One region of the Siphonobacter sp. genome, then DNA from elsewhere that is predicted to be linked to it. Evidence: riboswitches for the same ligand, from Rfam matches in the RefSeq annotation. Region 1 holds a riboswitch; the other holds the start of a gene.
The links. A riboswitch is a leader RNA that binds a small molecule or an ion and turns the genes downstream of it on or off. The one in region 1 is predicted to bind S-adenosylmethionine.
Positions count from the first base shown of each region.

Region 2: another riboswitch for S-adenosylmethionine. It lies ahead of ACOJTG_RS08955 (cysteine desulfurase family protein); the one in region 1 lies ahead of metK (methionine adenosyltransferase).

Region 1 is NZ_JBMDWJ010000284.1:306-8,412, reverse strand. Features, by position in the region: gene metK (methionine adenosyltransferase) at 1-954, opposite strand, end outside; SAM-I-IV-variant riboswitch at 1,029-1,148, opposite strand; gene ACOJTG_RS17740 (lycopene cyclase family protein) at 1,190-2,392, opposite strand; gene lipA (lipoyl synthase) at 2,536-3,438, opposite strand; gene ACOJTG_RS17730 (OsmC family protein) at 3,685-4,098, shown strand; gene ACOJTG_RS17725 (alkaline phosphatase) at 4,603-5,691, opposite strand; gene ACOJTG_RS17720 (3-oxoacyl-ACP synthase III family protein) at 6,387-7,331, shown strand; gene ACOJTG_RS17715 (hypothetical protein) at 7,421-7,927, opposite strand.
Region 2 is NZ_JBMDWJ010000152.1:55-8,161, reverse strand. Features, by position in the region: gene ACOJTG_RS08985 (M13 family metallopeptidase) at 1-91, opposite strand, end outside; gene ACOJTG_RS08980 ((2Fe-2S)-binding protein) at 357-866, shown strand; gene ACOJTG_RS08975 (molybdopterin cofactor-binding domain-containing protein) at 912-3,071, shown strand; gene ACOJTG_RS08970 (RNA polymerase sigma factor) at 3,166-4,410, opposite strand; gene ACOJTG_RS08965 (YciI family protein) at 4,413-4,754, opposite strand; gene ACOJTG_RS08960 (hypothetical protein) at 4,951-5,961, opposite strand; SAM riboswitch class I at 6,507-6,607, shown strand; gene ACOJTG_RS08955 (cysteine desulfurase family protein) at 6,787-7,932, shown strand.

The DNA of each region.
Region 1 (8,107 bases):
GGCTACACCAATGGCATAGGATACCTGAACGAGTACTTCATCCGCTACACCCGCTGCGACCAGGTTTTTGGCAATGTGACGCGTCGCGTAAGCTGCTGAACGGTCTACTTTCGAGGGATCTTTACCCGAGAAAGCTCCACCGCCGTGTGCACCTTTACCACCGTAGGTATCAACGATGATTTTACGGCCCGTCAGACCCGTATCCCCGTGGGGACCACCGATCACGAATTTACCCGTTGGGTTGATGTGGTACGTAATTTCGCCCTCGAATAGGCCACGTAATTCGGGCTTCAGACTGGCCTTTACGCGGGGAATGACAATGGCTACCACATCCTCGCGAATTTTGGCGAGCATGGTTTCATCGTCCGCGAAATCGTCGTGCTGGGTAGAAACGACAATCGTATCGATCCGCTGGGGAACGTTATCATCGTTGTACTCAATCGTCACCTGCGATTTGGCATCGGGACGAAGGTAGGGCATTAGCGAAAGTTCGTTGTTCCGGATGTCGCTCATCGTCTTTAGAATCTTGTGAGCTAAGTCCAGAGCTAAGGGCATGTAGTTGTCCGTTTCGCGGGTCGCGTAACCAAACATCATCCCCTGATCACCGGCACCCTGTTCTTCGGGGCTGGAACGATCCACACCCTGATTGATATCCGCAGACTGTTCGTGAATGGCCGAAAGAACACCGCAGGAATGAGCTTCGAACATGTATTCCGACTTCGTGTACCCAATCTTGCGAATCACGTCACGAGCAATGCTCTGTACGTCGAGGTACGTTGAAGACTTCACTTCACCCGCCAGAATAACCTGGCCCGTCGTTACCAGCGTTTCACAAGCTACTTTGGATTGGGGGTCGAAGGCTAAAAAATGATCAATGAGGGCATCTGAAATTTGGTCTGCCACTTTATCGGGGTGTCCTTCAGATACAGACTCAGAAGTGAACAAATAAGGCATGTTCTGTAAATTAGAATGATTTTGGGAGTTACGAATCCATGTAAACTTTTCGTAGTCCTCGGCCAAAGGAAGGAATTGAACGTTTTTGACTGTTGCTGAAATAGCTGATTACTAGCAACAAAGTCCGTATCGTCAAACCACCGTAGCGTTCTAGACTCGGTTGGTGCCCTAACTGGAGCCTCTGGATACTTTTGCAAAATTGTACATTCAGCGGAAATTCACCAAATATGTAGGCTTACCGTTTGAACATTTCCGAGATATTTCTCTTAAAAACGTCAAAAGCAGCCATCGTAAAGGGAATAACGGGTACTGAATACAGAACGCCCAGGTCTTCCCGAAGCGAAGTTTCCTCATCCAGAAAGCGAAAAATCAGGGGAGCGGGGTTCTTGCGGAACAAATCGGTAAAGACTGCTGCCGCTGAATACCGATTTTTCAGGAATACATTCAGGAGTACCTGATCATAAAAACGGTACTGAGCCGAGATGGGTCGGTTGGTTACCGGAGACTGCGAGAAGTTTTTTTCCAATTGACGCACCAACGCCTGCAGTCGCTTTTGCGTACGCGTAAACGTGTAACCCGTACTGGCCCGGGTGTATCCCCCGGCGGTTCCAATCCGGATGACGTGCGGCGAAGGTTGTTCGGGCATCGGCTCGTCACTCATGGGAATGATGCCCGTTTCTTCTTCCGTAATCTCGTAGGTTTCCAAACTGAAAAAATCCTTCAGATAAGCTCGCAACGCTTCGTCGTATTCGTTCGGTGTCAGTAGAGCAGGTGTGAAGAGCGTGAACTCAACGAGTGCTTCCGTCGCGGAAAAAGGCATGACGTATACAAACCGACATTCGTTCTTCTGTTCGATCCGGAAGTCCATCATGATCGGTGTTTCGGGATCGAATACCGGTTTTTCAGTACGAACTACCCAGCCCTTGAAATGCTGTAAGAGTTCCTGCCAGCGAGGGGCGGGTAGAGCAGCGGCTTCTTTGGTTAAGTTTCGAATGGCCTGCATGGGAGTCGTACTGTCGAAACACCACGCAGCCCGGTACTCACCCTTTGAAGTTTGCACCAGAGCCGAATCCTGCGAGGTTTCCACCGAATGCAGGTCCGCAAATAGATACTGAATGTTGGGATTACGGGAAAGATCAGCCCGTATCGAAGCGTAAAAATCCTTACCCCGAAGGAGCTTGTACTGGTGCTGGCCGAGGTCTAATTGTTGGGAAAAACCCTCAGTTCCGTGAAACCAGAGCTTATTCCAGTGCCGATACAGAATGGATTCAAACGCTCCTTCACCCGCCTGCCAGAAGGCCCAGGTACGGTCGTTACGGGTTTTGGGTTCCCGGTCAATAATCAGAATCTGCTTATGACGTAAGGTGCTGTGATTGAGGTAATAGGCCAGACTCAGCCCGGCCATCCCTCCGCCCGTAATGATGATGTCGTACTTCAAGGCAAATCAGGGGAAATTGTGAGGATACAACCCAAAATTAGGCGTACTTGTTTTACGAGCAGTATATACCTAAAACGCAAACAGCCTCGCTTATAACAAGCGAGGCTGTCTCATGTACTACATACGTAATGTTAATTCATCCGTTACACGTGCACGTGACGTTCGGCGTGGTAACTGGAACGAACCAGTGGTCCCGCTTCGACGTACTTGATGCCGCGTCGTTCGCCTTCCTCCTTGTACATCGCGAAGGTATCGGGGTGAATCCATTCGATCACTTCATGGTGCATTTTGGTCGGTTGCAGGTACTGGCCCAGCGTCAGAATATCCAGTCCGTTTTCGACCAGATCATCCATCGCTTTAAAGACTTCTTCCTGCGTCTCGCCCAGGCCCAGCATAATGCCGGTCTTGGTACGCTTACCGAACGCTTTTGTACGCTGAATTTGCTCCAGACTGCGGCTGTATTTAGCCTGCGGACGGACGGGACGGTATAACCGCTCCACAGTTTCCATATTGTGTGAAACCACTTCCTGACCAGCCGAAATCATGCGTTCCAAAGCAGGCCAATTTCCTTTCGTATCCGGAATCAGGGTTTCAATCGTCGTACTCGGACTCAATTCTTTCGTCAGACGAACCGTATCATACCAGATTTCTGCTCCCCGGTCTTTCAATTCGTCACGGTTCACGGACGTAATCACGGCGTGTTTCACGCCCATGATTTTAATGGCCTCAGCCACGCGTCGGGGTTCGTCGGCGTCATATTCGTTCGGACGGCCTGTCGCTACCGCACAGAACGTACAGGAACGCGTACAGACATTGCCTAAAATCATAAACGTGGCCGTACCCGCTCCCCAGCATTCGCCCATGTTGGGACAGTTGCCCGACTGACAAATGGTGTGAAGCTTGTATTCATCCACCACCTGCCGCACATTGCGGTATTCCGGACCCGTCGGGAGTTTTACTCGCAACCATTCGGGTTTACGGGTAGAAGAACCCGGTCTGTTTAAACCAGCCGGTTCAGTTTTCGTAATAACGGGTAGCTCGATCATCCCAATATCAATTGCTGATTTGACAAACAATGGGTTTATCAACGTAAATACAAAGGTAATGAGCTAACCGGGAATGCGTAGAAAAAGTTGCCTTGCGTAAGTATTTTAGAGGAAACCCAGCTGATCGTTGGGAGAGGGGCTTTCGGGAAGAAAAATAATTTTTACAGAGGTTTTGTCCGCAAATCTTTGAGTACCTGTAGCGGATTTAGTTCTTAGGTTTACTTTTGAAGTTTTAATTCAGTATCTATGGCAACTGCAAAAATTACGTACTTAGGACAGCTCCGCACGCAGGGTGTTCACCTCAAGTCAGGTTCAGAAATCTTAACGGACGCTCCCGTAGACAATCACGGCAAAGGAGAGGCGTTTTCACCGACGGATCTGGTGGCATCCGCTCTGGGATCGTGTATGCTTACCATTATGGGTATTGTGGCCCAACGCGATGGAATTGACATTACGGGCACTGAAGTAGAAGTAACGAAAAGTATGGCGGAGAGTCCCCGACGGATTGGCCAACTGGAAGTAAAACTGAAAATCAAAACCAATCAACCGCTCACGGAAACCCGCCGGAAGAAACTGGAAAACGCGGCCCTTACCTGCCCGGTGGCCGAAAGTCTGCATCCGGATTTGAAGCAGGTGGTAAGTTTTGAGTTTTTGGTTTAGTGTGGCGGGAGCCGCGGTTTTCCGTTTTCCGTTTGGTAGGATAAACCGGGTAAAGATAGCGGGACGGGTTATCCGTAGCATTTGCTACGGATTTTCTAGTTGGTAGGCTGTGCCTACCGGGCTGGACGATTCTCCGCATTGCATACGGGGCTAAGCATATTGAACCCCTCCGGGGTTGGCGGGTCTTTCGGATTTGTCATCTAAATACAGCCTGGAAGGCTGGTTGTTGTAGATGATCTGAGACCGTTCGATGTCAGAGGGAGAGGGGCTGTGAACGAAACTGAGTAACTTCTGAGTTGAATCAACAAAAGAGGCTGTCTGACGTAGACAGCCTCTCAACATTCCTGATTTACTTGAGCTAGCGACTTATTGAGTTGTCAGTTTCAAGTCTACAGTAAGCCGTGTTGGGTTAGAAGGTATTTTCTAAAACGATTCCACAAGGTCTGACCATGCGTAGAAAAAATTACGTTTCTATCTACTGAGAACGAACAACGTAACCTAAAACTATTTACGGCTCAGGATGGTTTCGCCCCACCAGGCCTGTTGTATTTTTTTGTTTACTTCCACGTTGGGAAAAATACCTCGAAATAACTCAGAACCAGGACCGTACGCAAATACGGGTACGGGGTTAGCGGAGTGATTCATCCAGATAAATTTTCCTTCGACAACGCCATTTCGCCAGTCACCACCCGTCAGACTCAAGCCCCCGGTTTCGTGATCGGCCGTTACGATGACGAGTGTCTCGCCATTCTTTTCCGCAAAGTCGAGAGCAGCTCCTACGGCTTTATCGAAATCCAGCGTTTCAGTCACCATATATTCCATGTCGTTGGCGTGACCGGCCCAGTCAATCTGCGAGCCCTCAGCCATGAGGAAAAAACCATTTGTGTTCTCGGAAAGAATACTCAAGGCTTTTTCTACTTCCTGGCGAAGAATAGGGCCGCGACCTTCTTTAACCTTGATTGGGTTCATACCGGCATTGAAAGCAACCAGCTTCTTACCGGTTGCTGCCGTAAAATCCTGGGAAGTATCAGCTACCGTATAGCCTTTCTTCTTAAAATCTTCGAGTAGGTTTTTGCCGTCTTTCCGTTGAAAGAAATACCGCATACCGCCACCAATCACTACATCCAGATCCGCATTGACCATTTGTTCGGCAATGGCTTCGTGTTGCGAGCGGGAGGCCTGGTGAGCATAGAAGTCCGCTGGGGTAGCGTCCGTAATGTCGCAGGTAGTAACGATACCGGTAGAAAGTTTCCGCTTTTTAGCCAATTCGGCCAAAGTCACTTGGGGACGATTGGCAGAGTCTACCGCAATAGCTCCGTTTTTCGTTTTTACACCCGTGGACAGAGCCGTACCACCCGCTCCTGAATCGGTAATAAAATCTTTGACGGGGTGCGTGGTAGAAAGACCGAGGTATGGAAAACGATTCAGATGAAGCGGACCTTTGTTGGCAATCTGAGCGGCGTATACCTGATTGACGCCCATCCCGTCACCAATCAATAGGATTACGTTTTTGGGACGCTTAGGCGTTTGCTGAGCCTGCACCGACAGGCAGCCCGCCAAGAAACCGGCACACAAAAGAAGGTAACGATGCATAGTACTTAAGGGAAAAAAGGAAGTGAATATGCTGCAAAATTCGAGCTAATTGCGAGTCAAAAGGCCGTTAAACGGATGAATAAATTGTTAAGTCTTCCTTGATAAAAATGATCTTTCAATAAAATACCTGCCAGTACCGGGCAAGAGCACGCATAACCTAATCAAGGAAGTAAGCGTTAATAGATAGACCGATGCAGACGGTTACAAGCGTTGAAGAGGTTTCACGAAAGGCTCACTGCTGGATTTTTACAATCTTCAGTACTAAAGTAGGAAATAAGCAGCTGATTGATAGTAAATTATATTCGACTCCGCTGGTTTCGACTTTAGCCTAAACTCGACAGTGCAGGAGTAGGGAATATAAAAATCTGATGTTTGCACTTACTGCTTTACAGGTTTTTGTCATTAGTAGACCGTATCGAATAGGCCTTCGGATCTAGAATTTAGTATGCTACCATACCATATTATTTTTTGGAATCGGTATGAACTTTTTGCGACTTAAAAGTACTTGTCTAACGCCGCATTTTAAGCGTCCGAAACAAAGGATATTAAGGATTTGCAAATTTATCTGGTACTTATCCAATGTCTTATTGAATTATTCTCTTAGAAATTTGGTAAGTTCGAGAAGATAACTATTCTTTGCATAGTGCAAAAAAGCACGGCAAAGTACAAAATACGAGCTGTACCGCTTGACCCTTATGTATATCAACGCGATAAGTAGCTATTTGCCGGAGCAAGTTGTTACAAATGAACACTTCGCCCGACTGAATGGATTGTCTGACCAGTGGATTGTGGAGAGGACGGGCATCCGAGAACGTCGGAAAGCTGCCCCCCATGAAAACACGAACACAATGGCTGTGGAAGCCGTTCGTCAGGGGTTAGCCCTGTTACCATACCCTGTTCAGGAAATTGACCTCATTGTAGGAGCTACCTACACCCCTTACGATACGATTGTATCGTTAGCTCATGCGGTTCAGCATGATCTTCAAATTCCGGATATTCCGGTACTGTCCGTATCAACGGCCTGCTCTTCGTTATTGAATGCCCTGGAAGTAGTTCAGGGGTATTTCTGCATGAAGAAAGCGACGAAAGCTCTGGTTGTCGTGTCGGATAACAACACTGCGTACAGCAACGAATCGGATAAAGTAGCCGGGCACTTGTGGGGCGACGGGGCTGCGGCTCTGTTTCTCTCGAATGAACGCGTATCGGATTCGGATCTGAAAATTGTTGATATTCTAACCGGCGGGGCAGCCACGGTAGGGAAGGCCCTGGAAGGGGTTGTTCTGAAACCCAACGACGAAGGGTTTGTGATGCCCAATGGCCGCGATGTGTTTATTCACGCGGTGCAGTACATGCCCCGAGCTAGCCGTCAGATTCTGGGTCGTAATGGTCTTACGCTGGAGGAAGTAGACTGGGTGTTGCCGCACCAGGCCAATTTCCGGATCAGCAAAAAAGTAATGGAAGAACTGGGCTTACCGATGGAAAAACTTTTATCTAACATTCAGTACTTAGGGAATACCGGCTGTGCCGGTTGTGCCATCGGCCTGGATGAGAACAAGTACCGCTTCCAGAAAGGCGATCACATCGTCGTCACTACGTTCGGTGGTGGATACTCGTATGGTGCGATGCTGGTAGAAGCGTAAGCTGATTCCTTTTAGTGACCAGTCTTTACGAAAAAGGCCGATGAATACATTCATCGGCCTTTTAAGGTTTAATCAGGACTCTGACTAGGTTACTCAAACTTCATCGTCACTACCTGATCGCGACTATTATCGTAGGCATCAATAGATACGTTTAAGCTACCCGGAGCCTTAGTGAGGTGATTGAAAGGATCTACTTTGTCCCAAAACTCCGTCTTTTCCCGCCCGAAGTCAATGGTTTTCGTATGGCCTTCCTGCCCAATAACCAGGTAATAATGTTGTGATCGTGGCGACAGATCAGCGTACTTCTTGAATACTTTTTCCTGTTTCCAGTTCATTTCCTGAATGGTCTGCGGATCATCGATCAGATTGCGTTTTTTGCCTTTGAAAGCCGAAAGCGTATCATAAATGCCGTAACCTACAATGGCCACAATGATCAGAGGCAACAGTTTAACGTATATATCCGTATCACTACGCTTCTCTCTGGACCTTTTGCCACCGCCGCTCGTACTACCCCCACCAAAACCTGGAATTTTCAGCTTGGCCCGTTCGCGGTGCACGGGGCGATAGTAGGGATTTTCCTGTGGTGTATTGCTCATAGTGAAAAGATTCAGTGCTGATTTTAGAACGTAGATTCGCTCGAATCCGTTTCAATCCAGAAGGATAATTTCCCAAGCATAAAAGGGAGAACCAATAGGGAAAGATTTTGCCAATTCGGGCGTTATACCTACAAAAGTAATGGTTTCCCCAGCAAACCAACCGTTTCTATTTCTCAGGTA
Region 2 (8,107 bases), on a different contig from region 1:
CTTTTCGTTTGGGATCGTCACTGGGTTTGCCTATGAAAGCGGCTGTACTTAAAGCCACCAGCCCTAGTACCAGAGCGTTGTATCTTTTCATATGTGTTGATAAAATGTGGTAATCAAATTTTCAAATTTCGCACATTTTCAGGGATTAACAGGGCTTTTGCGACTATTCGGAGAATTTTATCTACCTGAACTTTCCTTTCGGTTTCCTGCTTTATGGGGATTATGCGTTCTGTTGTTACTAGCAACGAACCAGTGAAAATTCCATCAGTCCGGGTTTATTTTCAATGGATGTAGCGAGCAATTAATCCGTATCTTTGAAACACTTCTGCGAGCAAACCCCTATTTACCATTTCATCATGGCACAAACGAAACTGACCGTCAACGGCAAAGCCTATACGATTGACGTAGATCCTGAAATGCCCCTGCTCTGGGCCATCCGGGATGTAGTGGGTCTGAAAGGCACCAAATTTGGTTGCGGTATGGCTCAGTGCGGAGCCTGTACGGTTCACCTCAACGGCTCACCCATCCGTTCCTGCTCCACACCGGTATCGGTCGTGAAAGGACAGAAAATCACGACCATCGAAGGCATCGGTACACCCGACCATCTGCACGCCGTCCAACAAGCCTGGATCGATGAGCAGGTGACGCAGTGCGGCTACTGCCAGTCGGGGCAAATCATGAGTGCAGTAGCCCTGCTGAAAGAAAAATCCAAGCCGACTGACGAAGACATTGACCTGTACATGCAGGGAAACATTTGCCGCTGCGGAACCTACCAGCGGGTTCGGAAAGCGATTCACCGGGCGGCGGATTCCATTCAGGAAGCCAAGCCCGCCGCTGCGAAAAAGACGGCAAGTCTGGATCGTTAATGTTCCTTTTTCCCCGGTTTGGTTTTACTCTTTACGCCTCAGGCAATGAAAACATCCAACATCAATCGCCGGAATTTCCTCAAAACGAGTGGCTCCGCCGGAGCTTTGCTCGCCCTGGGTTTTTCGATTCCGGCTCAGTCGGAAGACGTCGTTCTTCATAAAATTCCCCAGACTACACTCGGTCTGGAATTCAGTCCTTATATCCTCATTGATGATACGGGGAAAATTACCTTACTCAACCCCCGTCCTGACATGGGGCAGGGTACGTACCAGTCGCTGCCCGCTTTGATTGCGGAAGAACTGGAAGTATCGCTTGATCAGATTCACATTAGTCAGACCAACGGTCAGGGCAAATACGGCTCCCAGCTTTCGGGCGGTAGTTCTTCCGTTCGTACCCGCTGGATGCCCCTGCGGAAAGCCGGTGCGGCGGTGAAAGAAATGCTCGTACAGGCCGCAGCCAATAAATGGCAGGTACCCGTCAGCGAGTGTTACGCCCAGGAGGCAAAGGTTTACCACAAGCCTTCGGGCAAGTCTTTTACCTACGCTGAACTCGTGGGAGACGCTTCTCAACTGCCCGTACCGAAAGATCCCAAGCTCAAAGATCCCAAGGATTTCAAGTTACTCGGCAAGAACATTCCCAAGCCTGACGTACCGCTGAAGGTAACGGGTCAGGCACAGTTTGGCATCGACGTAGAGGTACCCGGTATGTTGTACGCCAGCATCGAACGCTGTCCGGCCATTCATGGCAAAGTGGCTTCATTTGATACCACGGCGACGATGAAAGTACCGGGCGTCAAGAAAGTACTGAAAGCCGAACGAGCGATGCCCCATACCACCGTCGAAACCGTAGCCGTACTGGCCACGAACTACTGGGCGGCGGTACAGGGACGAAAAAAACTGAAAGTAAAGTGGGCTCCGGTAAACGAAGCGGCGTTATCGACGGAAAAGTTCTCGGCTCAAATGCACGAGCTGGCCAAGAAAGACGGCAGCGATTTCGCAGGCAATACGGGCGATTTTGCCAAAGCCTACGGCGAAGCATCCAAAAAGGTTCAGGCTACGTATGAGACACCCTTTGCCGCTCACGCCGCGATGGAACCCGTCAACGCAACGGCTTGGTTTAAGGGCGATTCGGTGGAAATCTGGGCTCCCGTACAGGGGCCCGACGGTACCATTGGCGAGGTGGCTCAGTACCTGGGTCTTAAACCCGAACAGGTGAAAGTCAACGTGACGTTTCTAGGGGGAGCTTTTGGCCGGAAAGCGTACCTGGACTTTGTGAAAGAAGCCGTATTTTTATCCAAACAGGTCAACGCTCCCGTAAAGCTCATCTGGACGCGGGAAGATGATATGAGTCAGGGTCCGTACCGTCCCGCCATGCTGAGTGTACTCGAAGGTGGTATTGACGAGAAAGGCAACGTGACGGCTTTTCACCATAAAATCATTGCGGAATCGATTCAGAAGCAGGTGTTCAAAGCCGACCTGAAGGGCAAGGCCGACGGCTGGGCCGAAGAAGGCATTGGCCCGAAGGACAGTCCGCTTCAAATTCCGAACATTCGCCGTAGCTACCACAATGCGAGTACCGACCTGCCCATCCTCTGGTGGCGTTCGGTGTATGCCTCAACGAACGTATTTGGGCACGAATCCTTCGTGGACGAGCTGGCTCACGCGGCGGGCAAAGATCCGCTGGATCTGCGACTGGAGTTACTGAAAGATTCCCCCCGTTTTGTGAAAGTACTGGAAACGGCGGCGGAAAAATCCGGTTATCGCGAAAAGCTACCCGCCGGGAAAGCTCGCGGACTGGCCATCGCCCGTTCGTTCAGTACCATCTGTGCTCACGTGTTTACGGTAGCCAAAACGGCGGATGGCGTGAAGATCGAAAAAGTAGTATCGGTGATTGACTGCGGGATGACGGTAAACCCCGATAACATCAAAGCTCAGACTGAAAGTAACATCATCTACGGTCTGACGGCAGCGATCAAAAGCCCGATCACGTTTGCCAATGGAGCCGTGGAACAAACGAACTTCCATAATTATCCGGTGCTACGCATCAACGAAACGCCGATCATGGAAGTCCACATCATCGACAATCAGGAAGCTCCCGGCGGCGTGGGCGAACCGGGTTTACCGCCCGTCGCTCCAGCCCTGGCCAACGCCCTGTTTAATCTGACGGGGAAACGGCAACGGAAGTATCCGCTGGAATTGGTGTAATCATGTAATTGAAAAAACGGGTCTTAGGGCCCGTTTTTTTGACATTTTAAAGAATAAGTAAACTGCTTCGACGTAATCTAACACCAATAAAATCCTAACTATCTAATGCGATACGGTTAATTAGTTTATTTAATGTACTTCGCTCCCTTTTTGATTTAGTTAAGGTAATAGCCTTCCTGTAATGCTTGACCGCTAGAGAAACGTAATTTTCCGTATACAGGTATCCTAGTAATAGATGGTAATAACTATTTTCTAAAAAATTTAATTTTTCAGCTTCACGAATAGCTCTCTTATTTCCATAGACTTTAGACAAAGCAAATATTCTATTCAAAGCTATTACCGGCGAGTATTTTAATACTACAAGTCGATTATATAATTGCAGAATCGGTTCCCATTTAGGAGTTTCTATTGAGGTACTGTGCCAATAAGAAATAGCAGCTTCTAGATGATATGTTGAGACTTCATCCCCTGTACAAGCACTTGCCAAATAGTATTGACCTCTTTCAATTAATGACAGATCCCACAGGTTTCTATCCTGTTCTTCGAATAGAATAGTTTCCCCGCAGTTATCGGTCCTTGCATCGAGCCTTGAGCTTTGAAAGTACATCAATGCAAGCAACGCTCTAGCATTTTTCGTACTGGTAGATGGGTTATCAACTAATGTCAATACTAGCCTGATCGCTTCAGCACATAGTTTCTTGCGTATAAGCTGATCACTAGTTTTAGAATAGTAACCCTCGTTAAATAAAATATATAATGTCTTAAGTACGCAATCTATCCGACAATTAATTTCTGCTTCAGTTAGTGGCTTAATTTTAAATTGACTATTCCTTAAATTATTCTTTGCTCTAAATAAACGCTTTTTTATTGTTTCCGTTTTACTAAGAAAAGCAGTTGCAATTTCTTCTACGCTAAAACCACATATAATTTGAAGGGCTAAAGCTATTTGATTCTCTTGAGAGTTTACAGAATCACAAAGGGTAAAAATCATTTGTAATTCGCTGTCTTCTAGTAGTTGAGGATCGATTTCCAGAATTGGGTCTATTATTATTTCTTCCTGCTGATTTTTATCTAGTATTAATTTTTCAAAAATTACAAGCCGTTTTACATAATCTTTTGATTTATTGATTGCTACGGTATAAAGCCAGGCAGTAGGGTTATCCGGCACTCCAGTAATTGCCCAGTATTCAGAAGCTTTTAGAAAAGTATCACTAACAATATCTTCCGCTATCTCAACAGATCGGATACTAAAATGACGGCATACAGTTGCCGTCATTTTAGTATATTCCTGATGGAATAAAAGCGTTAAAAGATCCGATTGTAAGGTTAAGTCGTTCAATACTAGTCACGTTTTAGAACTTCTCTTACTTCGACACTACCCCCAATACTAAAGATAGGGTTCCTTTTTGCTATTTCTACTGCTTCATTTATGTCTTCGGCCCGAATGACTACATAACCGCTAATAAATTCCTTAATTTCTGTATAAGGTCCATCGGTTACCAGATTGTCTGGTCGCACTGTTTTAGCACTTCCTGGTAGTGGCAATAGCGTATTTCCTTTATCTACAAGCTTGTTTTGTGACGCAATGTTGTCAAGCCAATTCAGTCTCTCCTGCATTTGTTCAGGTGACGGTTTGAAGTCAGCGATGTCTTTGAGTCTGAAGATTAAAGCAAATTCTTTCATGGTGAGAAAAGTTATTGTTCTACTCTATGACGATCAGCCTGATCGATTAGGGACAATCTATAGTCTAAAAATAACAAATTGCTTCCTACTCGTTTGTGCTCTTGGCAGTAATACCCTGCCGTTCTTGGTGATGCTATACTAAACACCAAGAACGGCGGAAGGAATTCTTCATAGGACCCAATAGAACATAGAAATGCTATTTTTTTCCATAGGAAATTACATAATGAAAACGATTAAAATCAATAGTTATTGGATTAGAACGCTGCCACTTATCGAAACCGTCATAGTCTAGCTTTATATAACTAGGAACAATTAAAACTTCATGGTATTTACTCATAATAAACTCGGCCATAAATCCTGAATTCACAATTAATTCTATCTGCTCCAAATATGTTTTAGAAACCTCGCCTACGTGCATATTTGGATGTTTCTTCCTGAATTCCAGCAATTCTTTCATAGCTTGGATATGCATTTCCAAATACTGATCCGGAAAACCGGAAGATTTCTCCAGTTCTGCTATGTTTTCATTAGCCCATTGCAATTTTTTAAAAGCACTTCCGGTAATAGACCCTAATAATAGTTCGTCCGCAAACGAAGCCTCAGCAACATAAACATTAGGCTTTGTCAGCAAGGGCTTTAAACTGGTTAGTCTAGAGGGTTTATACGTATTTACTAGGTGATCGCTGAGTTTGGCAACCTGATCTGCATCCAGCTCATCAGAGGTAATCCTTATCTTCAAAAACCAGGTACCACATTCATATACGGTTAATAAATGCTGTTTATTTGACTCATCCAGGCAAACAGCCTTGATTCCGCTGCAGATGTAGTTATCAACGTATTTTACTGGCGATTGGTATACTTTTGAACCGGGTTTAAATATTTCATTTCTTGAGCTTATGTATTCATTTCTTAATCTACCCTCTGAACCTTCATCTCCAGCGGGATATATATGAATAGAGGCCACTGTATATTTATCTGCCATTTGATGTTCATACACAACACCAATATTTGTATTTGCTTTATTAAAAGAATAAACCTCCGTTCTTGTTAAATTATCGAACTGGACCGGAAATATGGATTGGGTTGCTAGATGAACATACTCTCCTTTGGCTTTTAGTTGTTTAGGTTCTCTTCTATCTTGGCTAGGGCCTATGAGACTACTAAATAACATTAAACCTAACAAAAAATAGAAAAGAAAACCTTTCATAGTATGGGGTCTACTTCATGCAAGTAGCTTGCATTATGATTTTTAAAATTCGATTCCTATTTAATCAAGACCTAGCATTTACTTGCTTAATCAGTTATAAAATTAAGTAATGTTAGACGTCTTTTACAATGATAATTATTTTGTAATTAAATTATATGTATTTTTCAAATCCTTGAGCCAATGAGTTAGTACTTACTAACTAAGCTAGATCAGCTTCATTATTGGTAACTAGTTATTACATACGTTTATTAATTTCGATGCCCTTGTTCATAACATTCGCTACAAACCTAGTAATCAGTATCAGTAGGCTTCGTAAACTCCATTTTTCTATCCTGCGACAAAAGTCTTTATTAAGCTAAGCCCGTTGCTTTCTGCTTAGTAATGCACCAATACCTTACCAACCCCAATATCGAAATACAATCTATTCATAATCAATAGATTACTTCAAAATTATTTAATAATCTATAAATTCTATAGATTTTATTTGTTTCGTATTTTTTCTTACACGTATCTTTGCAACGTCTTCAATTACTACGGGTAGTTGGGGCTTATACAGAAAGGAGGAGAGACAGGCTCTGCGAATCCTTAGCAACTTTCCGACATGGAATCAGTGCTAACCTGCCTAACACATTAGGAACTATAAACCCAATACCGCATGGCACTCTCCCCGACTCGAAATCGACCGGCCTGCTTCATTCTTAGAAGCTAAGCATTGTTTCTCGTTTGGCACGAACGTGAGATTTCCGTCACGTCTGGTCGCTCCTGGATTCACCACGGGTTTGACCATTTCATCTGATCATTCACCTTCATCAGCTCTTGCATCGCATGTCTATTTATTTCGATAACTCCGCTACTACGTCTCTATCTCCAGCCGTTCTGGAAACGATTTTACCCTATTTCACGCAACATTTCGGAAATCCGTCTTCCAATCACCGGGCGGGGCGGGAAGCGAAACGCGTGATTCAGTCCAGTCGTCGTCAAATCGCTGATTTACTAGCCCTTTCTCCCGAAGAAATCATCTTCACTTCCGGGGGTACCGAAGCCGATAATTTTGCCCTCAAGAGCAGCATTCAGCAATATGGGATTCGTCACGTCCTGACCTCAAAAATTGAACATAAAGCCGTCTTGCTACCGCTACGGCAGTTAGAGCAGGCGGGTCAGATTCAGCTTGATTACGTTGCACTCGACGAGCAGGGACGGGTTTCAATTCCCGACCTGACCCGCTGGCTGGAAAAGCACCCCAAAGGACTCGTCAGCCTCATGCACGCCAATAACGAACTCGGTAACTTACTGAACCTGGAAGAAGTGGGTGCCTTAACCCAGCACTACGGTGCCTACTTTCATACCGACACCGTTCAGAGCCTGGGCAAAGTCCATGTAGCCCTGGACGCCGTTGATTTCGCCACGGCTTCGGCCCACAAATTTCGCGGTCCGAAAGGCGTTGGATTTCTGATCGCCCGTCGGGGGCATCGGCTACCGGCCTTGCTCAGCGGCGGCGGACAGGAAGGCGGCCAACGCGGGGGTACTGAAAACGTGCCGGGCATTGTGGGCCTGACCAAAGCATTGGAGCTGGCCATCACCCAGCAACAGCAGAACATCGCTAACCTGGATTCGCTGAAACGTCATTTTATTGGTGGTTTACGCGAACAGATTCCTGGTATTGCGTTCAATGGTCGATGTCAAAGCATCGACGAGACCTTACCCGGACTGATTAATGTCGCCTTCCCCATTCTGGATGCTCCCTGCTCGCTGGTCGAAGCCCTGGATGCTCGCGGAATTGCCGTTTCTGGCGGCAGTGCCTGCTCCAACCTAGCGGGCGGCTCCCACGTACTTCAGGCAATCCCCTCCAGCTTCGGAAAAGAAAACGTACGGTTTTCCTTCGGATCGGAAAATACTCGGCAGGAAATCGATACTGCGTTAACCATTCTTACGGAATTGTATCAAGTGGAGGAAGTTAGTTTAGTGGCTTAACCCTTCTCACTAGTCAGAAGATCTCTTTTTAGATCTTACTCTTATCGAATTTTTTAGTACTCCAATAAATGATTAGAAGGTGTATTTAGCTAAATACACCTTCTAATCTATTCGTCTCTCAACCCGTTAACAAAGCAACGGCTACGTTCTGTATAGATGAACTTTCGTAATCTAT